Regions from separate parts of the Pseudomaricurvus sp. genome, predicted to be linked through region 2. Evidence: predicted binding sites of a transcription regulator. Region 2 holds the regulator's gene; each other region holds the start of a gene.

Region 1 (8,189 bases), on a different contig from region 2:
CGCCAAAACCGGCTGCAAGACGTTTATCGTTCACGCTCGCAAGGCCTGGCTACAGGGATTGAGCCCTAAAGAGAACCGGGAGGTACCTCCCCTTCGTTACGATATGGTTCATCAGTTGAAAAGGGAATTTCCTGAGCTGGAAATTGTCATTAATGGTGGGTTGCACACTCTGGAACAATGTGAGGAACAGGTCACAGGACTGGATGGCGTGATGGTTGGCCGTGAAGCCTACAGCAATCCCTACCTGCTGGCAGAGGTGGATAAACGCTTTTATCAGGACGATCACTACATCGCGTCGCGCCAAGAGATCGCCGCCCAGTTTGTCGAGTATTGTCAGGAACAAATGAATGAAGGGCAGCTGTTGAAATACATGACTCGCCATATGCTGGGGCTGTTTCAGGGGTTGCCCGGTGCACGGCGCTTCCGCCGCCACATCAGTGAGAACGCCCACAAGCCGGACGCCAGTATTGCAGTGCTGGAAGACGCCATCGCCTTGGTCAACTTTTGACGCTTAGCGTCAGTTGATCGGGCCATCGAACGGATCAACTCAGATTTAACACATCACTTACTTGAGTTTTAACACACCACTAACGACAGGGGCTGTATATGCTTGCCGGACTCAAAACGTTTTTTTCAGACTTGCTTGAAACCGACGAAGAAGTCATCGACACCATGGACACCAAACAGCTGGCAGCTGCCGCCCTGATGATCGATGTGGCCACTATTGACGAACATTTTGATGACGATGAAACCCAGGCCTTGATTAGCGAGCTTCGCCGCCAGTTTTCACTGGATAACGACACCTTACACAAACTCATTGATCGGGCACGTCAGGAGAGCAAAGAATCCACTTCGCTGTATCAATTCACCCGCTGCATTAACGATGAGTTCAGTCAGGAGGAGAAATGCCACCTGCTGCTGGGTATGTGGCGTATTGCCTTTGCCGATGGCGATTTGGACAAGTACGAAGAGCACATCATTCGCCGCGTCAGCGAACTGATTTATGTCTCGCACACGGATTTTATCCGCACCAAAAAAGCCGCCATGGATATGGATGATTAATCAGGCTGAAGAGTCTTCCAGGGTTTTGACAAGGTCTTGAAAAACCTCACGATTTTGCTCATTGAGGTCCATTAGAATCTTATGGGCTTCCAGCACTTTTTTCTTCGCGGTGCACTCATCCATCTCGCTGGCCTCCAGACACTGACTGACCTGCAGCTTATCGGGAAGCTGAGTCATGATGTCGAAAATCTCTGAAAACCCCATGGTATCCAGCAGACGATTGATTCCGGGAGAGGTGGAAATAATGACAGGCCGCAGCTGTTTGCGCTGCTCAGCCAGAATGGAGATTTTTGCCATCAACCCAAGAGTGGTACTGTCGATGGCTTCCGCCTGAGTGAGGTCAAAAATGATAGACGCGAAATCATCCGCCTCAAACATAGCACTGATAAACTGATCAAAAGACATACACAGTGTCAGCCTGACGTCGCCTACCATTTTAATCACGTAGACGCCCGCGTGGTCAGCGACCCAGATCTTGCCTTGTTGCATACCCGATACCTATTGATGCATGAGCATCCTTGGCTTTCTAATCAAAAAATCTACTATTGGCACGCAAGTTTCGCGCCGGATATTGCGGCCATTGCCACAAAGTTTTCCTGTCTTTACAGACTTGCTGCAAGATTATTCACTGCGTACAGACAAAACTAATCACCACGCACAAGACTGAGCACGGCGATATCGTCCGGCGCATCGTCAATGGCGTCCAGCTTCAGCGCCCTGATTACATTCGTCAGACCACCTCCGGCATCCGTCAACATGTGCAACAGATGATCCTCTTTTTCCAGCAAGTCCTGCGGCGGCATCACTTCCAGTATACCGTCAGAGAACGCCAATAATGTCGACTGAGGCGGAAAATCCACTTCATATTGTGGCCATTCCTGTTGTGAAAACAGCCCCAGCGGTCGCCCTTTGCCCTCCAGAAACCGGTTTCCCTCGGGAGTCAGCATCGCCATTAAAGGCAGGTGCCCTGCGACCACATAGTGCAAGCGGTGCAACTGTATATCCAGGACTCCCACCAGGCAAGTCATATGGTGTCCCAAACGTGTCTCCAGTAGCAGGCGATTCACCTCTGACAAGGCAATATTGAGATCTTCCGAGACCGAACGGGAGCCATCGAACAGTTGCCAATTACGGGCGATTTCACCCGAGGCGTGTTTGACCCAGATGGTGGCAAACGCGGATGAAGAACCGTGACCCGAGACATCCGTGAGATAAAAGCACAGGTAGCGATCTTGAAAATAGCCCAAATCGATAAAATCGCCACTGAGAAACAGTGAGGGAATCACCTTGTGTTCAAGGCAGTAGCCGCCCCGCTTCACGGGTGTGGGTGGCAATAGTTGTTGCTGAACCCGTCTACCGGCCTGCTGATCCTTCTCCAGGGTGCGCAGATGGTCTTTAAGCTCGCTGTTAGCTGCTTCCAGCTCTTCCCGGTATCGCTGGTTCTGTGCCAGTAGATCTCGCCGTTCCAGGCTTTTGCTGACCGCGTGCACGAGCACTTCCATATCAACGAGAGGCTTAATGAGAAAATCAGAGGCGCCCAGGCGCAAGGCCTTCACCACATCGCCCATGACACCGACACCGGACATCACAATGACTGGAGTTTCCGGCGAGGCCTGATGAATTTTTTCGAGTACTTGCAGGCCATCCATTGAGGGCATTCGCAAGTCTGTCAGGACGACCTCAGGGGCGTGCTCCTGAAACAGAGCTAATCCCTGGATTCCGTGATCCGCTTCCAGCATCTCGAAACCACTGTCCTCGAGGTAGGCCACCACACTCTGTCTGACAATGGTGTCATCATCAATGATGAGGAGTTTGCGGTTTTCTGGAGGCATGATCCACCCGTATCACCTATGGGACATACACTGACCAGGCAGAAAGGTTAATAGCCACTCACCTCTGGGTTTCTTCATGCGCCAAGAATGGCGTTTCAGGAAAACTGGGTGGAACACTAACCGTCTTTTATAGCCAGAAAAGAAAGAAGCGACAACACTACTCCCATAGCACGGGCGCTGCAAGCGCTTCACCGAAGGCATAGCTGAAAAGATACTGTATTGAATTACTATTAAGTTACTGCACAGAATTGGCGGTTACTCAGTCAATAAGTAACCGCACGAACCAATAATCACCCACTTGATTTGGCTGAATCAGAAATCGCCGTCATCACCAAAACTGTCTTCGACAGTGCCGTCGTTGATCAGATAGTCACGACGCTGCAAGTAAGCATCACGAATAAAAGTGTATTTGTCACCACTGAGAAGATCTTCGGCGTCCAGTAAAGAAGCTCGGGTATCTACCAGATCACCGGCATAGATGCTGTTGCGGGTAGGCACATGATCCACCAAAGTCAGAGGGTGAACATAGGCATTAAAAGGCATGCCAACCCCATCCCGAAGCGTTGTGGAACCAAAGAAAGGCACCACAATATAAGGTCCCTGGCCCGCCCCCCAAACAGAGAAGGTTTGCCCAAAGTCCTCGCCCTCACTGCGCGGCATCCCAAAGTGTTGTGCCACATCGAACAAACCGCCAATCCCCACGGTGGAGTTGACCAGCAAACGACCGGTGTCATTTCCAGCCTGGGCCCACTTGGCCTGCAGAAGGTCGTTGACGACGTTATTGATTTCCAACAGATTGGAAAAGAAGTTAGAGACTCCGGTTTCCACCGGGTCTGGTGTGACAGCCCGATAGCCTTTGGCTATGGGTTTCAAGAAGTAAGTATCCAGAGTGTCATTAAAGACAAATATTTTACGATTCACCCCTTCCCAGGGGTCTTCGATCTCGGAACTGTCATTAGCAATCCCGTATTGGCTGGACGTAAGCAACAGCAATCCTGCTGTAAGTGTTATAAATCGGGCTTTCAATGCCACAATGCCTCTCCTGCAATCAACGGAAGAGCCATTTTAGCTCAGGTCGGATGACAGGCAAAGCGCCTCTACCCGACCATTTTGCGAATATTATTTGGCGCACTGGAATTGATAGTGTAAATAATAGCCAGACTGATTGGGGACAGACCACTCTTTCAGCTTTTCCCAGCCATTTGGACAGTAATGCGCCATTTGGACATAAAGGCCTTTCAGGGCAGAATCAGGGCCACCGGTCGTCGTGAAGGGCTCACGAATGTTAAAGGCGACACCTGCGTTATCCGCAGCTTGCTCGGCCTGATTCAGTGCACTCTGTGCCGCTGAACCGGTAACCGCCGCTGCAGCGGCTTTGCCTGATGACAAATCCTGCTGAGGCACTGAGGTTTTCGGGGATTCGCGGTAAGCCAATTGCTGAGCTGGGGCGGCAGCTTCTGAACCTGCGCTCTCTTCTGCAGCATAGGTATCGATGGCTTTGGTGTGCTTACCGAAGAGTTTAGTACCCTCTTCAGGATCAAAAACAATATCGGGATCGTTGTCGCAATCAATATGCAACTTACTGAAATCCAGGCTATCGGCCATGTCGACATCTTCACCGCACTTCACATCCTCAGCGAACACAGCTGCGGAAGATATTTGAAACGTGCAGGCTACGGCCATTGCAATCCAGGTAATTTTTTTCATCATTTTCTCCACAAAAATGATCACTTCAATAGATGTAATCGCCTGACTAAATCACAGGCTTTGTAAAAAGGAAAGGCGCCGAAGCACCCTTCCCTGTTCTAATTGCGTTTACACGTGATTAGAACTTGTGCTCCATACCAATACCGAAGACATCATCTTCTTCGCTGTAGGACACCAGATTGTCGCTGGTCTCGATGTTGGAGTAGTAAGTGTAAATCTTGGTGGATTTGGCCAAACTGTAGTCAACACCCAAAATCCATGCTTCACGCTCAAACTCGTCGTCAAACCTGCTGCCACCAACTTCTACCTCGTTCACTTCATACTCGCCTTCACCATATTGGGCCTTCAACTTGAAGTTGCCGATTTTGTATGATGCGCTCAATACGTAGCTGTCTTCGTCGTAAGTAGAGTTAGTGGCATTGGTGATGTTGTCATCGTAGTTATCAGCGTCTTCGGCTTGCTGATAAATACCGCCCAGAGTCAAATCACCAATTTTGTAAGAAGCCACAAAACGGTTGATGTTCAGGAATTGCTTTTCAAAGCTGCCAGACTTCACGTTTTCGTCACGCGCCAAAGCCAGGTACAGACCTTCGTGCTTAAAGGTCACACCCGCTGAGTAGCTGTCCAGCAAACCATCGCGACGGTCACCGGCATCTTCACCCAGGATGCTCATTACAGACACAGAGAAACCAGCCATTTCTGGTGAGGTGTAGTTGATGACGTTGCTGGAACGGGTTTCACCAGACATCCAGTTTTTGATATCGCCACCCTGCAGATCGCCAAACAGATCCACTTTAGCTTGAGACAACTTCAAAACGGTATCGCTGCGACCGGCAAAGATAGTACCGTAGTTGCCGCTCAAACCTACGTAGATGTTACGCTGCTTGAAGGTTTGGTCGTCAGAGCTGCTACCGGAAATACCACTATCAACAAACACTTCGACTTCAGCTTTGTAGATTGCGTACAGACCTTCGGACAGCTCAGTCTTTCCCTTGAAGCCTACGCGGGAAGCGTTACTGTTCAAATTCCAGCCACTTTCGTCATTACCATCGACGGAAGATTCAAAATTGGAGTGAACCGCAGTCACGTTCATTTTTCCATAGAACGTGGTGTCGGTTTCGCCCATTGCGAAAGCAGTTGTAGGCATTACAGCAGCGATCGCCATTGGCAGAAGTAACTTTTTCATGGAGTCATCCCCTAAATATTTTGGTTGTAATAGACACGCTAAATAAATGTCGCTGGAGCTTTTATTCACTTCCAACAGACACAGTGTTAGTAAGTCTGAAACGCAACCCTTGCTCGGTGATTACGTTATGGAGGGGCATTCTGAACAGGTAATATTTCAGTAATATGACGGGAGCTTAAAAAAGGTTTTTTTTATTTCTAAAGGCTTAAAAATAAATATTCTTATGAAGAATCCAAGTGAAGCCAGAGGGTAAATCCCCTACTGGCTCCTGGGAAATAGACATTTACATCAAGAATTGAATGCACATGTAACAATATTGAAATAATTGTGGGTTAAGTGTCTGCCCACATTTTTTTCAGGCGTTTCTCCGATACCGGCATCAGGGTTTTCAAAGATTGAGCGAACAGAGAGACGCGATACTCTTCCAGCATCCAGCGGTATTGCACCAGCTGATCATTGGCGTACACACTGGCCTCGCCCTCTTTCTCCAGTCTCTGCTGCCAAGGCTCCCAAAGGCTATCCACTTCCGCCGTCCAGATTTTATCTTTCTGAATTTGGGAGGGTGCTTTTTCCAGTCTTAAATTAATGGCTTTCAGATAACGGGGGTATTGCTGCAACCATTTCTGTGGAGTCTGATACAAAAAGCCGGGGTAGATTAAACGCTGCAGCTGTTGGTTGATATCCCCCGCGGCCACCGCAATCGCCAGAGCATTCTTATTGGATTTGATGTTTTTCTTAATGGAGACCACTTCCGACAATACGGTCACCATCAGCTTTTCCAGTTCTGTGGCACGAGCCGTGATCTGATCCCGTCCGGCCTCGATACAACCCAGGAAGGTCTCCTGAGTACGCGGGATCTCACCGCTAAAACAGGCATCTGCGACAGCCGCCATAATCATGTCGTCCACCACCGCATCCCGCTTACCCAGGGAGACCACCGTGAGCCCCAGATCCTTGCCTTTCAACAACTCCTTGCGCAGGTATTTGACGCTGCTCTGCAAATGCAACAAGGCCAGGCGGGTGATGCCGCGACGGGTGGTGTATTCCGCTTCCAGCGGGTTATCACTCAGACGCAGTGCCACCGAGTCTTTCTCGTCGATTAATACCGGATAGGCGGTAATGCTCATCCCTGCCCGTTTCAGGCGAATATCTTTGGACAGCTCGTCAAAGTCCCACTCGGTAATACCGGAGCGCTCAATGGAATCGTCGTTACTCTTCAGAGTTTGCTGCAGCTGATCCCGGTAGCGCTCACGCAGACTCGCCAGATCCCGCCCTTGCGCCAACACCTTGCCACGCTCGTCCACCACCTGAATATTAAAGCGGTAGTAATCATCCAGCTGCACCTGCAGCCATTGATCCTCAGGAATATCGATGGTGGTCTGGCGCTTCAGCTGATGTCCCAATGCTTCCGTTAAAGGCACATCGTCAGGGCTAAGGGACGCCAGCGCGGTATCAACGTAATTGGGCACAGGCACAAAGTTCTTGCGCCACTGCTTGGGCAACCCCTTCACCAGCTGGATGCACTTTTCCCGCAGAATGCCGGGGATTAGCCACTCCAGACGGTGCTCAGGCACCAGATGCAAAGCAGCCACAGGCACCTGAATGCTGACGCCGTCTTCCGCATGACCGGGCTCGAAGTGATAGCTCAAAGGAAAAGTCAGCCCCTGCCAACTCAACTCCGCCGGGAACTGGGCTTCCGTGATGGCGCTGGCATCGTGCTGCATCAGGTAATCCCGAGTCAGATACAACAATTGCGGCTGCGGGTTCTCCTTGTCCAGCTCTACGGATTTGCGCCAGTGCTCAAAACCCGCCAGGTTGACGATATCCACTGGCACCCGCTCGTCGTAAAAGCGGTAGATAGCTTCCTCGTCTACAAGGATATCGCGGCGGCGGGATTTGGCTTCCAGCTCATGCAACTCAGTAATCAACTGCTGATTGTGTTTAAAGAACGGACCCTTGCCTCGGTAGCGCTCTTCCACCAGCGCGGCTCGAATAAACACTTCCCGCGAGGTTTTCGGATCGATACCGCCAAAACTGACTCGCTGCTTTTCCACCAGTGTCAGGCCATAGAGTGTCACCCGCTCATAGGCCATCACCTGACCGGTTTTTACATCGTAATGGGGTTCGAACTGATTGCGTTTAACCAGATGTTTGGCAGCCTGCAACGCCCAGTTGGGCTCGATTTTGGCCACCTGATGGGCAAACAGGCGGGACGTTTCCAGCAATTGCCCCGCCATTAACCATTTGGGAGACTTCTTGCTTTGCGAAGACCCGGGAAAAATCACGAAGCGGCGATTGCGCGCACCCAGATATTCCTTGTCTTCCGCCTTGTTGCCGATGTAACCCAGTAAGCCAGTCAAAAGCGCCTGATGAATGGTGTCGTAGGAGGCCGACTCCGTATT
Region 2 (8,189 bases):
CCACGCGGTAGAAACGTTCTGTCAGGCGGGGAAGATGAACGGTGTCGATGCCTTCACCTTCGTCGGTAACGGCCACATTTAAACCCAGACTGCTTTGCTCCACATCGATCGACACTTCTTTGCCGTCCGCTGAATATTTAACGGCGTTGAATATCAGATTGGAGAAGGCACTTTGCAGCTCTTGTTCGTTACCCAGCAGCGCCAGGTTATCCGGGCAGTTGAGTTTGAAACTGTGCTGATGATCACCGGAGAATGCTATTGCGTCACCGCGGATTCGCTGCAGTAACGGTTTGAGAGCCACCGGTTTGTGCGTATTGTGGCGATCGTCCGTTTCCAGCTTGGACAGCGCCAACAGGTCGTTAATCAGGCTGGTCATCCGAATCCCTTGCTGCTCCATCTGTTGCAGGGCTCGCTCCCAGGGCGCCGGCAGATCCGGTGACATGCTGAGGGTCTCCACATAACCGCGGATGACGGTGAGCGGCGTGCGCAGCTCATGGGAGACATTGCCAACGAAGTCTTTGCGCATCTGCTCCAGCTTGTGCAGGCGGGTGACGTCTCTCACCAGAACCAGACATTCACCCTGACCAAAACGGGTAATCTGATATTGCAGATGTACATCACCGGTATGAGGCGAGGGCAGATCGAGAGGTTCGGTATACTCCCCTTTGTCCATGTATTGAATGAATACGGGATGGCGCACGTAGTTGAAGATCGGGTTGCCCTGGTCCTGATGCCTGAGGTGCAACAGGTGACCGGCAGCGGCGTTGTACCAGTCTATATTGCCCTGACGGTCGAGTAACAAAATACCGTCGCGCAGGGCAGAGGTGATTTCCTGTCCGCGTTTGACCACCGCCTGCAGACGCTTCTTTTCACGCCGCTGACGCTTCTGCAGTCGCACAATATTATCGAAGATGTCACCCCAGATACCGCTGGCATCAGGTGGCTGAATACGACGGGAGTTTTGCAGCCAGGCATCCAGACGATGCATTTGCCACAGCATCCAGGCCATGTAGACTGCGCCACCGGCAATGAGTGTCCAGGTCAGGTAGCCATTCATTAATCCGAAGACCACACACACCAGTGTGCAAACAATGATCCGCCGGATTTCAGCGGAAAAACCTCTGTTCAATGTTGATTCCCTTCGTGCTGTTGACTGAGTTGCCTGATTGGTCGTGGTTGACCAACAGCTGTGGAGTCTAAGAAGTGCCGGACTGGCAATGGGTACTGAAAAAGCGGGTGCTGACGACGGATCTGAGATTCAATCCAGCAAGACAAGGCTGAATGATGAGTGATGATTTGGGATGGCAATGGGTTAGACAACCCTTGCTTTTGCACAGTGATCGGCACGTTACAGACCTTAAAGATCGTCAGTAATGGCTTCATCAACCGCTTGATCAACTTCTTTGGCCGCATCACGGGTGGCATGGCCAATGTCACGTGTAACGTCCCGGGTAGTATGACCAATCTCCTTGCCAATTTTTTTGGCGCTGGTACAACCACCAGCAACCAGAGCTGACATCAGGATCATCGCTGAAATTACCAGTGTGCGTTTCATCAAGCCCTCTACCTTTTGACTCTGTGCCCTGGGTCTGACTTAGACCGAAGACTGAAACATCACACTGTATTCATGTGGCGCGGAAAGTCCAGTAAAGATGACACACCGCAAACGGGTGACAACCCTCAAATTTCTTTCACGGCAGACACTTTCAGCGAGAATCGATATCCCGCACCGCGCACGGTTTGCACAAAACGGTCGTGATCGTCCTGTTGCAGCGCCTTGCGCAAGCGACGGATATGCACATCCACGGTGCGCTCTTCCACATACACATTGCCGCCCCAGACGTGATCGAGCAGCTGGCTGCGGGTGTAAACACGCTCCTGGTGCGTCAGGAAGAATTCCAGCAAACGGTACTCGGTAGGACCCATCTGCACTGGCGTGTCATTGATGGTGACACGGTGGCTGACAGGATCGAGGGTTAAACCGTCAACAGTAATCGGGCCACTGTCTGCCAGAGTATCGGTACGACGCAAAACCGCCTTCAGGCGCGCGACCAGTTCGCGAGGCGAGAAGGGCTTGGTGATGTAATCATCGGCACCGACTTCCAGTCCCTGTACTTTATTATCCTCTTCGCCCTTGGCGGTGAGCATAATAATGGGCACCTGCGAAGTCACCTCGTCACGCTTCAGGCGACGGGCCAGCTCGATACCACTGGTGCCCGGCAGCATCCAATCCAGCAGCACCAGATCAGGCTTGCGATCCACGATCAGGCTGTGCGCCTGCTGTGCATCTTCGGCCTCCATACAGTGATAATCCGCCATCTCCAGAGCAATGCGGAGCATGTCCCGGATGGAGGACTCATCATCGACGATCAATATTGTTTTCTGGGGCATCATCTCTGCCTTTGCTGTTTTCTGATACGGGCATTAAATAGTGTTTTTGTGAATCTTTTGTTACAGCCTCGGGTTTAAATATAGCTGTCACATAGCGCCACTGTCAGATTTTCCGTTTTCAGGCCAATCTGTGACACACCCCACACAGCAACAGCCTTTCACTGAAACCAGCCATTGAAGGAGGATAGCGACGCTAAGAGCCGCTATCGAAGAAGATAGTCCGCAACAATACCGGCGAAAATCGCAAATCCGGCCCAGTTGTTGTTGAGAAACGCTTTGAAACACTGATCCCGATCGCGATGGCGAATCAGGTATTGCTGATACACAAACAAGCCCGAGGCTGCCACGAGTCCCAGATAGTAGACCGACCCCAACTCAAACCGCTGACCCACCATCATCAGGGTCACGATAACCATCACCTGCAGGCTGCCGGTCATCACCCGATCCTGATCGCCAAACAGCACGGCGGTGGATTTCACCCCAATCCGCAAATCGTCGTCGCGATCCACCATCGCGTAGAAGGTGTCATAAACCACCGTCCAGATCACTGCAGCGGTGTAAATCAGCCAGCATTCCGCGGGTACCTCACCGGTCTGGGCGGCAAAGCCCATGGGGATACTCCAGGCAAAGGCAGCACCCAACACCACTTGCGGCAGATGGGTATAGCGCTTCATAAACGGGTAACAGCCGGCCAGCGCCACCGCGCCCAGGGACAGCAGAATCGTCAGCTTGTTGGTAAACAACACCAGTACAAAAGACAGCAGACACAGCAGCACACACACCGCCAACGCTTCCTTCGGCTGAATTTTACCGCTGGCCAGAGGCCGCTCGCGGGTGCGTTTGACGTGACCATCCACGTTGCGATCGGCGTAGTCGTTGATGGCACAACCAGCCGCGCGCATGGACACCACCCCCAATACGAAAATCAGCAGTACATCCCAATCAGGCAAGCCACCGGCGGCCAGCCACAGTCCCCACAGCGTCGGCCAGAGCAGCAACAGCCAGCCAATGGGACGATTCATACGGGTTAGCTGCCAGTAGTAGGGCAGGTGATCCCAGACCAGCAACCCCGACAACGGGCCCGACCGCTTTGGTGCAGCCTTCGCGGTTTTTGCCGAGGGCCCACGGCTGGCCGGTTTGGCAGCCTTTGGCTTCTGCGGTGGGCGATTTGGCTTCTTGGACTTTCTCTTCTTGGCTGGAGTCATGTTGTGGCTTTCTGTTAATTGAGTATCTACGGACGTCTGACTAAGTATCTAGGGACGTCTAATTAAGTATCTACACGGGCGTCGGCAGTGTAACGGCTAGAGGGTATCGATGAAATCCGGCAGAAACACTTCCCCCACCAGAATGGGCTTGTTTTGAACGTAGAACACAGAGCGACGCCCCCAAAGGGTCTGGTTTTGCAGCTGTGCATCACAACCTTGAACAACAGCAGCCGGCAAACGGCTATCGCCTTGGCCGAAACAGCTGATCTCCAGAGGGTCCCGCTGCAGCGATGGCTGTTTGAACAACCAACCACCCAGCGGCTGGTTATTGAGTTTTCGCAAATGCCGCAGTGAGCCGGTTAAAGAGCGCTCCGGCAGCAGGCTTCTGGCCCACACCCAGGGTTGGTTGTGGCCTTTGAGGATGACTTCACGAATCAACACCCGCGCGCGCGGCGAGATCCCCAGCGCTCTGGCTTCCATGGGTTCCGCTCGACCCCAGTGTTGCGTCAGCACCTCGACCGAAAACGCACCCTGACTGTGGGCCTGCAGCCGGGCGGTGAGCGAGCCCGGGTGCTTTAGCCAGTCGAGTAGGGTGCTGTGTTTTGACTGAACGTGCTGTGACTGGCCCTGCAGACTGAGTGTCAGGGCAGTGGCCGAGTGCCAACTATGGGCACCGTTTTTCAGGGAAATCGGTAGCATAAATCATCAAATTGTTCGGAATTACAGCAGCCGGGGACAAGAAGTGCTTTACCACCGCCAAGCCAATTGGTTTAATGCGGGTCGATAATAACAAAAACTGCGTTTTTATAAGGAATTTCCTATGCACAAGAGTGACTTAGTTGAGTCGGTTGCCAATACCGCCGACCTGCCGAAAGACAAAGCAAACGATGTGGTTTCAGCCATTTTCGAAGAAATTACTAACGCCCTGAGCCGTGACGACAGCGTCAACCTGGTCGGTTTTGGCTCTTTCACCCAGCGTCATCGTGCCGCCCGCACCGGCCGCAGCCCGAAAACCGGTGAAACCATTCAGATTCCAGCCAGCACCTCAGTCGGTTTTAAACCCGGTAAAGCCCTGAAGGACGCCGTTAACTGAGTGTGTTAGAAACACTGAAGTGTATTAGCTCTGCTGACAGAGGCCTATCAGCCCCTCAATGCCCCAACAGTTAATGCCCTAAAAACGAAAGCCCCGGCTTTCGTTTTTTTGTTTTACAGGAGACGATTTTGCACACCAACAGCCAGGAGGTTACTTCAGCATGAGCCTGACAACACGGATTTTAATTGCCATGGCGGCCGGCCTGGGGGTTGGCATACTGATCAACCTGATCGACAACAGTGGCTTGTCCGGTTCCACCTTGCAACACTGGCTGGACGACATCTTGGTCAATGGCGTGCTGGATGCGGTGGGCAAGATGTTTGTCGCCTCGCTCAAACTGCTGGTTGTACCGCTGGTGTTTGTCTCACTGGTGTGTGGTTCCAGTGGACTCGGGGAAAACTCCCGTATGGGCGCCATGGCGGGTAAAACCCTCGCACTCTATCTGGTTACCACCGCTGTCGCGATCAGCCTGGCGCTGCTGCTGGGTGCCCTGATTCGCCCCGGCGACGGCATCGGACTGGAAGCCGCCACTGCCTTTTCGGCCCAGAACGCTCCCTCCCTCAAGGACGTCCTCGTCAGTATTGTCCCCAGCAACCCGGTGAAAGCCATGGCTGAGGGCAATATGCTGCAAGTGATTGTCTTCTCACTGTTGATGGGGATAGCCATCTCTCGCTGTGGTGAGGCCGGCCAGACCGTGCGCGAGTGGTTCGTCAATCTGGACTCGGTCATCATGAAAATGGTCGGCATCCTGATGGAGCTGGCCCCCTACGGTGTTTTCTGTTTGCTGGCCAAGCTGTTTGCCGAACTGGGTGCGGGCGCCATCATTGAACTGAGCCTCTACTTTTCCACCGTGGTTTTGGCGCTGCTGCTGCACTGCTTTGGGGTGTATGGCCTGATGCTCAAGTTGCTGACGCGGGTCAATCCGATTGCCTTCTTCAAGCATCTGCGACCGGTGATGATGTTTGCCTTTTCCACCTCGTCCAGCAGTGCCACTCTACCGGTGACACTCAGAACGGCCGAGGAAAAACTGGGTGTGGATAACCGCGTTGCCTCGTTTACTATCCCGCTGGGTGCCACCATCAATATGGACGGCACCGCCATTATGCAGGGCGTCGCGACCGCGTTTATTGCCCAGGCGTATCAGATTGATATTGGCCTCACGGGGTATTTGACCGTGGTACTGACCGCCACACTGGCCTCTATTGGCACCGCGGGTGTGCCGGGTGTAGGGCTGATTACTCTGGCCATGGTGCTGCAGCAAGTGGGTCTGCCGGTGGAGGGCATCGCTCTGATCATCGGCGTCGACCGTCTGCTGGATATGATCCGCACCGCGGTCAATGTGACGGGCGATTCGATGGTGACGATGACCGTCGCTAAAAGTGAAGATGCCTGGAATCAGCAAGTGTTTGAAAACAGCGGCAAGCCTTAAGATGAGCTAAGCTGAAGTCCATCAGCACGATGGACTCAGACCCTATGACAGCCCCTATGAAAGAAACCGGCAAAATCAATTACGTTGAACTCCCCGCCCGCAACCTGGAAGCCACCAAGCGCTTCTTTGGCGAGGCGTTTGACTGGTCGTTTGTGGATTATGGCCCGGAATACGTCGCGTTCGACAATGCCGGCCTGGACGGCGGCTTTTTCAAATCGGATCGGGTGGCCACCACCGAAAACGGCAGCGTACTGGTGGTGCTCTACAGCGACGCTCTCGAAGACACCCTCGCCAGAGTCACCTCAGCCGGTGGCGCTATCCTCAAAGACATCTTCTCATTCCCCGGTGGCCGACGCTTCCACTTCAGCGATCCCAACGGCAACGAGTACGCCGTCTGGTCTGAGCCAGAAAACTAGCGATTAACGATCAAGCCCGCTGCAGGCTTATGCCTGCAACTGCTGGGCAATATTATCCAGCTCTTCCGAGGACTCCAGTACCGCTTCAACCGCCTGCTGCGCTCTGTCTCTGTCCAGTTGTAACTCACGGAACAACGCGTCTGGGATCCCCTGGCGCGGTCCCTGGCCAATGCCGTGTTGCTGCAGCAGCCGCTGAGCGATAAGCACCAACTTGGCGTATTCGCCGTGCTCGACCTCGGCAGGGCTGCTGTTGTTCTGGTGCCGCAGTGCGATGATCACTTCATCCGGCATGCCCCACAGCTGCATCAGCCAGCTGGCAATCTGCTCGCGAGTCACCCCCAGGATATAGAACTCTGCGAGGTGCGGCGGCATGTGAGTATTCACTTCCATGCACCGACAAATTCGGTTGAACTGCGGCGGGAAGACTTCGGCCAAAACCAGCCAGCCGAAGTTGTGCAACAAACCAGAGAGGTAAGCCATACCAAAACCAGGACGGTGCTCGCGAGGAATGACTCTGACCAGCCCCTCTACCGTGGCGGCGGTATACACCGCTTGTTTCCAGTAGGATGTAGCGCCGTGGACACCGTCTTTGGGAATCGACATGGTTTTCCCCAGCGCCAGGCCCAGTGCCAAATTCAGCACCATATCAAAACCCAACACGCGAACGATGGCATCGTGGATAGAGCGAATTTTTCCCGGCGCCGAGTAATAGGGGGAGGAAGCCCAGCTAACCACTTGCGCCGCCAGACTGGGATCGACTTCGACGATGTTGGCCAGATCCCCCACATCGGCATTGGGGTCGACTCTCAGATTGATGATCCGCTGTGCGGTTTCCGGTAATGGAGGAAGCTCCAGGGTTTCTTCGAGGCGCTGCTTGATGCGCTTCGCGGTAAAGGTTTTCACCGCCGCCAGCAATTCCTCTTCATCCGGCCCCCGGGTTTTGAGTTTCTGTTCGAGACTGTCCAGCGATACGGTGATGTCACCGACGATGGCACCGGAGACCATCAGGGCAAAATCCTCTTGATGGATTTCCAGCAGCTCATCGGCGCCCGAATCCAGCAGTACCAACTGCTTGTCCAGCAAGCGCTGATCCACCAGAGTGGGCAAGCCACCCAGTTTGGGCAGCGCCGGAACGGACGTCAGTTGGTGTTTGTCGAGAAAGCCTTTTAGCTCGTCATTGCAGGTCGGCTGCAGATCGCGCCCCAGCAACTGATTGGCCTCGTGAATATCAAACAGCCCATCGGCACTGGCGATGACCTGTACTCGACCTTCACCATCCTGCAGCAGTAGCGAGCGAGCTGCACCCACTTCACGAAGGTGCTGTTCATGGGGGAGATCGCTGATGCTGTAGACATTACTGTCATCAGGGCGCAACGCCACCGAATAACTGACGTTCTGCTTCTCCAGTAACTGCGAAACACTGGTTGGAACCGGCACAATCTTCTCCTAAATACATCTGGCCAGCGCTAAGCGCAGGCATATCTCTAGACACTAGCATAGTTCTCACTGCTGCCCAGCCAGCGGCTGATCAGCGCGTCCACCACCTCTGGGTGGACTGTCATAATATGGCTAGCCACTTCCTTGATCCGCGGCAGCAAAAAGCCATCCCGCTGCAAATCCGCCAGACGGAAATTCACCTCGCCGGTTTGTCGCGT
Region 3 (8,189 bases), on a different contig from region 2:
ACTGCTGTAGTTAAAACGTAGTCATAGCTTACATAACGTAGTCATAACTTAGTTAAAACGTAGTCCAAAACTTAGTCCAAACTTGGATAAAACAGTCGTTGCGAAACCACTGCGGGGTGAGAGAATTATGCGCGAATCATTGCAATTTTATATCGATGGACAATGGGTTGATCCTGTTGACGAACTGAAAACCGTAAATACTATCAACCCTGCAACCGAAGACGTTTCCGGTAAAATTGCTCTGGGTGCTGAAGCGGATGTTGATAAAGCAGTACAAGCGGCACGTAAAGCGTTTACAAGCTGGTCCCAAAGCTCTCGTGAAGAACGTCTGGCCCTGTTCGAAAGAATCCTGGACGAGTACAACAAGCGTTCTGGAGATCTGGCAGCTGCAATCACTGATGAGATGGGCGCGCCTCAAGGCCTCGCGAACAGCTTTCAGATCGGCCTGGGTCTGGGACATTTAACAACAGCCATTGATGTGCTGAAAAATTTCAAGTTTGAAGAGTTGCACGGTGCAAGCTTGATTGTGAAAGAGCCTATTGGTGTCTGCGGTCTTATCACACCTTGGAACTGGCCAGTGAACCAGGTGACAGTCAAGGTCTTCCCGGCCATTGCCACCGGCTGTACTGTGGTACTGAAAGCGTCACAGGAATCTCACTATTCCGCACAGGTTCTGGCTGAAATCCTCGATGCTGCCGGCGTCCCGGCGGGCGTATTCAACATGGTTCAGGGCAAAGGTTCTGTTATTGGTCCGGCCATGGCCGAGCACGCTGAAGTGGATATGATTTCGATCACTGGTTCTGAAACCGCTGGTGCGGATGTCGCTGCACGTTCTGCCAAGAGTATTAAGCGTGTTTGTCAGGAGCTGGGCGGCAAAGGCCCCAATATTATTCTCGACGATGACAACTTCGCGGAAAATGTGTCCGGTGGTGTGACCACCATGATGGTGAACTCCGGCCAAACCTGTAGTTCGCCTTCACGCATGCTGGTGCCTAACTCCCGAATGAATGACGCCATTGCCGCTGCCAAAGAGGCCATCACTCAAGTGACTGTGGGTGATCCAAATGGTGATTTTGCGATGGGACCTGTGGTTTCTGAAAAGCAATTTTCTTCTATTCAGACATTGATTCACAAAGGCATCGATGAAGGCGCTGAGTTGATCGCTGGTGGCCCTGGCCGTCCAGAGGGATTGGATAAAGGCTTTTATGTCAAACCCACTGTATTTGCCAATGTCAGTAACGATATGACCATTGCCCGCGAGGAAATCTTTGGTCCGGTATTGGTCATTATTGGCTATGACGATATTGATCACGCCATTGAAATCGCTAACGACACTGAGTTTGGATTGGCGGGTTTTGTCGCCGGTAATGATTTGGATGTATGTCGTTCAATTGCTCGCCGAGTGCGTGCAGGCTCTCTGTCCATCAACGGCGGTTTTGATTTTCATGCGCCTTTCGGTGGTTACAAGAAGAGCGGTAACGGTCGTGAATGGGGTGAGCATGGTTTTCATGAATACCTGGAAATCAAAGCTATTCAAGGGTATGAGCCCGCTGCAGCCGAGTAATTTAATTCGGTATCTGAGCCACGGCATCTCTTGTTGTGGCTAATGGTTGGTTAAGTGGCCAAATGGCCAGTGATCATAATAACTAATATTAAGATTGATGGAGTGGATCATGTCTCCTCAGAACATGAATGGCGAACAGGCGTTGTCGATATTTCAAGGACCGCCTCTCGCTGATGACGCTTTAGGCTCACTGACTATGGGTGAGTTTATGAGAGAGGTTGCAGAGAAGTTTGGTGATAATGAGGCTCTCTGTTGGAAGGATTTATCTGGCCAGGTACGTCGTTGGACTTACAACGAAATGTACGCAGAGTGCCGCAAGGTTGCCAGTGCCTTATTGGCCGCAGGTGCGACCAAGGATACCCGTGTTGGTGTTTTAATTAGCAACCGTCCGGAGTGGGTGTTCAGTACCTTTGGTGCTTCAATGGCCGGTGCAGTGGTCGTGGCATTGAATACGTTTTCTACCCAGCAAGAGCTGCAATATCAGCTGAAAACAGCCGATGTCGAGGTGGTGATTCTGGAGAGCGGCGTCGCTTCTAAAAACTTTGTCGACGACGTACACGCGATTATCCCTCAGCTCTCTGAATCCGTTCCCGGAAGCTTGAAAACAGCGGAATTGCCCTTCCTCCGTCGGGTTATCAACATTGATACTGATCGTGGAGAGAAAGGTATTCAAGGTTGGGGCGAGTTCATCGAAGCTGGCGAAAATATTAAGCCTGAGTTGGTCGATGCAACCATTGAAGCGGCGTGTCCATTAGACCGTGGACTGATTTTCTTCTCTTCAGGTTCTACTGCACTGCCCAAAGCGATTCAACAAACTCAGCGTGCGGCCATGATGCAATGCTGGCGCTTTGGTCGCTACTATCAGGCAGACAGTTCAGTACGGGTTTGGAGTGCCAATGGCTTCTTCTTTTCCGGCAACTTCTGTATGGCGTTTGGCAGTACCTTTACCGTTGGCGGTTGTTTGGTCTTGCAGAGATTCTTTGACCCAGAAGAAGCTTTACAGTTATTCCTGGATGAAAAAGTTTCTTTGCCACATCTTTGGCCCCATCAGGAGGCGCGCCTGACCGAGTGCCCGGGCTGGCTGGATGCTGACTTATCTACATTGAAGTATGTCGATGCCAATCTTATTTTACAGTCACATCCGGCGATTAATTCCACATGGCATCAGCCTGCCGGTTATGGCATGACTGAGACATTTACCTTTGTGGTTGGTGGTCCGGGTAGTGAGATTACCGACGGCAGCAATGGTCCGGTACTGCCAGGTAATACGATTAAAATCGTTGATCAGGATACCGGTGAAACCTTGCCTGTTGGCGAGACCGGTGAAATTGTCGTCAAAGGACCCACTCTGACAACAGGCTATTTGAAAATAGCGCCGGAAGATACCTTTGATGCCGAAGGCTTTATACACACGGCGGATGCGGGCTATTTTAACGAGCAGGGTAATCTGTTTTGGAAAGGTCGCCTTGGCGACATTATTAAAACAGGTGGTGCCAATGTGTCTCCCACCGAGATCGATTCAATCCTGATGCAGCATGATGCAATTCAAAGCGTCTTTACCGTAGGGATTGAGCACGATACGTTGGGTGAGATTGTTGTGTCTTGCGTTCTGTTAAGTGAAGGCAAAGAGCTGGATGAAGCCGGCCTGAGAGCTTTTGCAAAAGAATCTCTGGCCAGTTATAAGGTTCCTCGTCGCGCATTTTTCTTCAGTGAAGAAGAATTGCCTATGACCGGCAGTAATAAGATTCGTCGTCCAGAGCTGAAGAAGCTGGTGGCGGAGCGTATGGCTGCAGAGCAGGCGTAAAAACCTATCTTACCTGCTACCATTACCAGCTGCCTGTAGGCAATCAATCAGGAGCGCATACTTTATGCGCTCCTGATCTCAACCCAAAGAAGACAAAAACTGTAAAAGCAGTCCCCCCCCATCTGTCATAAATTAAATGGCTAAGTCTCTTTCGTGAACTCAATATCCATTTTGCCGTGAACTCAATATCCATTTTCCGTGAACACGGCGTTCCTTTCGTTGAGAATGCAGCATCCGTTTCCGGATACTGTCATCCTGATTCCCTTCTTATTTCAGCAATTTTTGAAACTCGGGTGAGATATCGATCTGGCCGGCGTTGACGAAGGCTTCGTGGTTTTCTTCGACCGACTTCAGATCGTAAGCGTAGTTCACCAACAGACCAGCGGATTGTTTAACACCGTTGGGCGATGTGTCACCCAGCCAGTTCAGGCGGGCAATGCGGGCACCGTTACCCAAGTGGAAGCGTGCAACAGGATCCAGCGGCTTTTGACCTCTCTTGGCGTTAAACAGGTAGTGAGCGCAGAGCCGTGTCAGCAGGGGTTGCAGAAGTTCACACTGAGCCGTGTCTTCGACCCAGGAGGAGGCGTCCAGTAGTTGCAGATTTTGCCGGTCTTCTTCGGAGAACAGAGCGCTGTCGGCATTTTCCAGTTCTTTCTTAAGCCATTTACGAAAACCTGGTATCGGCGACAGGGTAGCAAATTGCTTCAGTTGTGGAAATTCACTGCGCAGTTCCAGTACTACCTGCTTGATCAGGAAGTTACCGAAGGAGATACCTTTCAAACCTTCCTGACAATTGCTGATGCTGTAGAAAATCGCGGTATCAAAGTCGTTATTTTTGTCGTTACCGTTTGTGTCGGAAGTCTCCACAGAATCAGGCTCTGCCAGTAAGGCTTGCACGTTGCCGGCCATGCCTTTAACCAAGGCAACTTCTACGAAGATTAGCGGCTCATCGTCCAGTGCAGGATGGAAGAATGCAAAGCAGCGGCGGTCTTCGGCGAGACGGCGACGCAGGTCATCCCACCCGGTCATTTCGTGTACGGCTTCGTACTCGATGAGTTTTTCGAGTATTTGTGCCGGAGTGCGCCAGTTGATTTGTTCCAGAGTCAGGAAGCCGCGGTTGAACCAGGAGATCATCAAGTGCTTCAGATCGTAATCAATACCGGCCAAATGCGGTTGCTGGTCTAGCAGAGTCAGCAGCTGGGTACGCATTGAGATCAAGGCTTCGGTACCATTTGGTGCCATGTTAATGCGGCTGAACAGTCTTTGGCGTGGAGCTTCTACGGCGTGATAAAGAGCACGGTAGGTTTCCATGTTGGTGTTTTGCTTAAAAGCTTCTGCGCAAGCCAGAATGTCTTTGGGTTCTGGACTGAACTCTTTGTAGAGCAGATTGAAAAAGTCCAGCTGTTCCTGATCCGTCAGTGCCTGATAAGCCTGCACGACTTCGTGGGCAATGGCTGTACCCATGGCTTCACCTTTACTGGTACACAGTTGGTGGCAAAGGGCGGAGAGGGTTTGTTTTTTATCTTGACGGTTGCGAAGGGGGAGAAACTCACGGCCTGCTTCGGCGATTGAGCTGACCCATTGGCTGAACTTTTTCATAGACGAAATCTCCTGCCTGACAACAAATTGTATGAAACTTCCTTGAGTGATGTTCTTGCTTAAAACTTTTTTGTCTAAAACTTTCTGTGTATATCCTTGGCCGTATCATAGATATGCAGCACAGGGGTTGTTTATGCGCTGGATCGTGGAGTCTGGCTGGAAGGATAAGGCGGTATGGTTGACGTTAATCAACGTGTGCAGACAGGTGGTCTGCAAGAAAAAGGCCGCAACCTACGCAGCGGCCTTTTTCAGTGGCTGTGTTGATGATTCCCCTAAGTGTGGGCAATCAATCCTCAAACAGCTTTTTAACTTCGCGACGAAGTAACTTACCCATTTCGTTGTAGGGCAGTTCATCGACAACAGCGATTTGCTCCGGCACGCGAGAAGAACGCAGGTGATCCTTGATCAGCTTGCGCAATTCATCGTCGCTGGGTGTTTCTGCGTCGGGTTTGATCACCACCGCAACCGCAACCGCTTCGCCCCATTCAACGGAGGCAGCACCGACCGCCACAGCTTCGGCAATCGCTGGGTGAGTATCCAGAACATCTTCGATTTCACCCGGTGAAATGTTTTCACCGCCGCGTACAATCACATCGTCAGCGCGGCCCGCGAGGAACAGGTAGCCTTCGCTGTCCAGATAGCCTGCATCGCGAGTCGGGAACCAGCCTTCGGCATCCAGAACACTCTTTTCGCGATACTCACCGGAAACTTGTTCACCGCGAACGTAGATCTCACCACGCTCACCGGCAGGCAGTACTTTGCCTTCGTCATCGCGGATTTCCAGTTCAATCGTAGGCAGGGGTTTGCCTACAGAGCCCAGACGTGCACGAACGTCTGGATCATCAGACTGGTGCGCAGTTCGGTGATCTTCCGGGGTCAGTAGAGCCACGGTAGAACTGGTTTCAGTCAGGCCGTAAGCGTTTGTGAAGTTACAGTTCGGGAACAGATCCAGTGCCTTGGCGATCAGCTCCGGAGGCATACGTCCACCACCGTAGGCGATGGATTGTACCGAAGGCAGGGTGGCATTACCGGTTTCTTCCATGCGCGAAATCACACGGGCCAGCATGGTCGGTACCAGGAAGGCATTGGTGACCTGTTCGTCTTCAGCCAGTTTGAGCCAGACGTCCGGATCGAACGCAGGCAACATAACAATACGACGCAAGGAGTAAAAAGAACTCAATAGCGCGGAAATACCGGCAATGTGGTAAGGCGGTACACAGACCAATTGAGCGTCGGATTCTTCTGCAGTCATAAACTCGTAAGCGCCGAGGATATAACCGAGCAGGTTGGTGTGTCGCAACAGGGCCGCTTTGGGAGCAGCCGTAGTACCACTGGTAAAGATTTGGGCAGCAATGCCTTCGCCTTCACGTTCTTCGCCGGAGGCAGTCGGGGCAGCTTCTTCAGCGGCTTTGACGAAGTCTTCACGAGTCGCGCAGGTGTGGCCTTCACTCAGCCGATTGGTGCGATCGATATCGCCAATGACGTAAGCGGGTTTGATACGGTCGAGCAGGGCGCCCAGTGCGTCGTCCGCGAGACGGTAATTCAGCGGGACGTAAGGGATACCAGCCATGGCAGCGCCAAACAGAGCAATAGGCGCTGCTTCACTGCTTTCATCCAGCAGAGCGACGTGCTCACAACCACTGTTGATGAAAACTTCGGCGGCACCTTTGGCGGCTTCCAGTAGCTGACCGTAAGTCCAGCGACGTCCGTCGCAAACCAGGCCCACACGGTCGGCGCCTGCTTCGGCAGCCATTTGTAATATCAATACAATGTTCATAGATCAAACAACGACTCAGTCAGTAAAAGGCAATTAGTCAATAAAGGGCGTTTAGTCGGAAGACGGCAGAGGCTTGGCGTCTTTAGTCGGCAGCACTTTGCCATCAATGGCCAGAGCACCTTCACCCGCTTTTACGCACAGCAGCTCAACAGAATCGTCTTCGTTAACGTAACGTTTGCCCATCAGAGTACCGGCAGCAAAGTCTGGATTAACGCTGCCTTTCTCTTCGGCACCTTCTGCGGTCATTGGGGCGCCACCACACTCAACAACCAGACCGCTGCCTTTGATGACCATGACTTCAGTATTACAAACCGTACTTTTGAGTTTCGTTCCTGGTTTCATAATGTTCTCGTTCCACAATTTTTAAGAGTTAAACGCTCGTAAAGGTTAAACGCCCTGACGATTGACTCGCCCGGGCGTACTTTATCAGGCACTGTGCCTTTAGGCTTAAGGATCAGGCAATTGCGCCTTTCGATTTCAGATCTTCGATCTTGTCCCACTCGATGCCCAGTTCCATCAATACCAGTTCAGTGTGCTCGGACGCCAAAGGAGCGCGATCGGTTTTCACGGCTTCGCCGTTGAACTGTACCGGGCCGCGAACCAGCTTGATAGGCTCTCCGCCATCGGAAGCTTCCACTTCAAACAGCATATCATTAGCCAGAGCCTGCTCATCAGTAGCGATATCCAGTAAGCTTTGCACCGGAGCCCACTGTCCCGAGTAAGTTTTCAGGTGCTCACGCCAGTGGTTAAAGTCTTTCTCGGCAAAGGCTGCAACGATAATCTCGCTGGCTGGTTCCCAGTTCTTCATCAGGGCTTCTGGGGTGGAAAAACGCTCGTCAGTGGCGCATTCAGGACGGTCAATGTGCTCAAAGAAGCTTTTGATGTGCTTACCTGGGGTCAGGGTGCACATATTGATGACGCCCTTGTCAGAGGTGTAATAGTTGCCCATCAGCGGATTACCGGGGTTGGCGCCGGATTGAGGCATGCGGTTGCCCATCACCTGACCGGTCTCGATACCCATATCAATGGACGTACCGGAAGCCCACCAGGCGGTACTCAGCAGGGAAACGTCCACTTCTGTCGCTTCACCTGTCTGGGCGCGGTGGAACAGTGCACCTGCAATGCCACCGGCGATGTTCATGCCGCCAATGGAGTCGCCAAAGGCGGGAATGCCCTGAGCAATAGGGCCGCCCAGCTCTTTGGGAGACATGGCATCAGCAATACCGCTGCGATTCCAGAAGGCAGTGCCGTCGAAGCCGCCTACATCGCGCTCTGGGCCTTTGTCGCCAAACGCGCTGCCGCGTGCGTAAATAATGTTGGGGTTCACTGCGCGGATGTGTTCGATATCAAACTTCATCTTCTGGCGCTGGTTTGGCAGGTAATTCGTCAGGAATACGTCGGCAGTCTTGGCCAGTTCGTAGATCACTTCCATGCCTTCAGGCGTA

The links. Region 2 encodes PhoB, which activates phosphate uptake and scavenging genes when phosphate is short. Its sites were predicted from a motif close to TGTCATAAANNTGTAACA; they were not measured.
Region 1: a site for PhoB is predicted at 5,940-5,957, ahead of ACTG33_RS13315 (porin). Genes of this name have one in related genera too.
Region 3: a site for PhoB is predicted at 5,071-5,088, ahead of ACTG33_RS02350 (malonyl-CoA decarboxylase). Genes of this name have one in related genera too.

What each region holds. Positions count from the first base shown of each region.
Region 1 covers NZ_CBFIHX010000105.1:3,141-11,329, forward strand. The annotation lists gene dusA (tRNA dihydrouridine(20/20a) synthase DusA) at 1-508, shown strand, start outside; gene ACTG33_RS13290 (TerB family tellurite resistance protein) at 607-1,062, shown strand; gene ACTG33_RS13295 (STAS domain-containing protein) at 1,063-1,551, opposite strand; gene ACTG33_RS13300 (SpoIIE family protein phosphatase) at 1,707-2,894, opposite strand; gene ACTG33_RS13305 (MlaA family lipoprotein) at 3,207-3,926, opposite strand; gene ACTG33_RS13310 (hypothetical protein) at 4,014-4,601, opposite strand; gene ACTG33_RS13315 (porin) at 4,720-5,787, opposite strand; partial or broken gene hrpA (ATP-dependent RNA helicase HrpA) at 6,120-8,189, opposite strand, start outside.
Region 2 covers NZ_CBFIHX010000048.1:1,664-9,852, forward strand. The annotation lists gene phoR (phosphate regulon sensor histidine kinase PhoR) at 1-1,129, opposite strand, end outside; gene ACTG33_RS08460 (hypothetical protein) at 1,358-1,555, opposite strand; gene phoB (phosphate regulon transcriptional regulator PhoB) at 1,681-2,391, opposite strand; gene ubiA (4-hydroxybenzoate octaprenyltransferase) at 2,595-3,596, opposite strand; gene ACTG33_RS08475 (chorismate--pyruvate lyase family protein) at 3,693-4,295, opposite strand; gene ACTG33_RS08480 (HU family DNA-binding protein) at 4,417-4,689, shown strand; gene ACTG33_RS08485 (dicarboxylate/amino acid:cation symporter) at 4,850-6,118, shown strand; gene ACTG33_RS08490 (VOC family protein) at 6,163-6,534, shown strand; gene ACTG33_RS08495 (HDOD domain-containing protein) at 6,562-7,971, opposite strand; gene recG (ATP-dependent DNA helicase RecG) at 8,019-8,189, opposite strand, start outside.
Region 3 covers NZ_CBFIHX010000009.1:44,699-52,887, forward strand. The annotation lists gene ACTG33_RS02340 (aldehyde dehydrogenase family protein) at 128-1,564, shown strand; gene ACTG33_RS02345 (class I adenylate-forming enzyme family protein) at 1,674-3,368, shown strand; gene ACTG33_RS02350 (malonyl-CoA decarboxylase) at 3,636-4,967, opposite strand; gene ACTG33_RS02355 (class I adenylate-forming enzyme family protein) at 5,254-6,720, opposite strand; gene ACTG33_RS02360 (hypothetical protein) at 6,796-7,086, opposite strand; gene ACTG33_RS02365 (CaiB/BaiF CoA transferase family protein) at 7,199-8,189, opposite strand, start outside.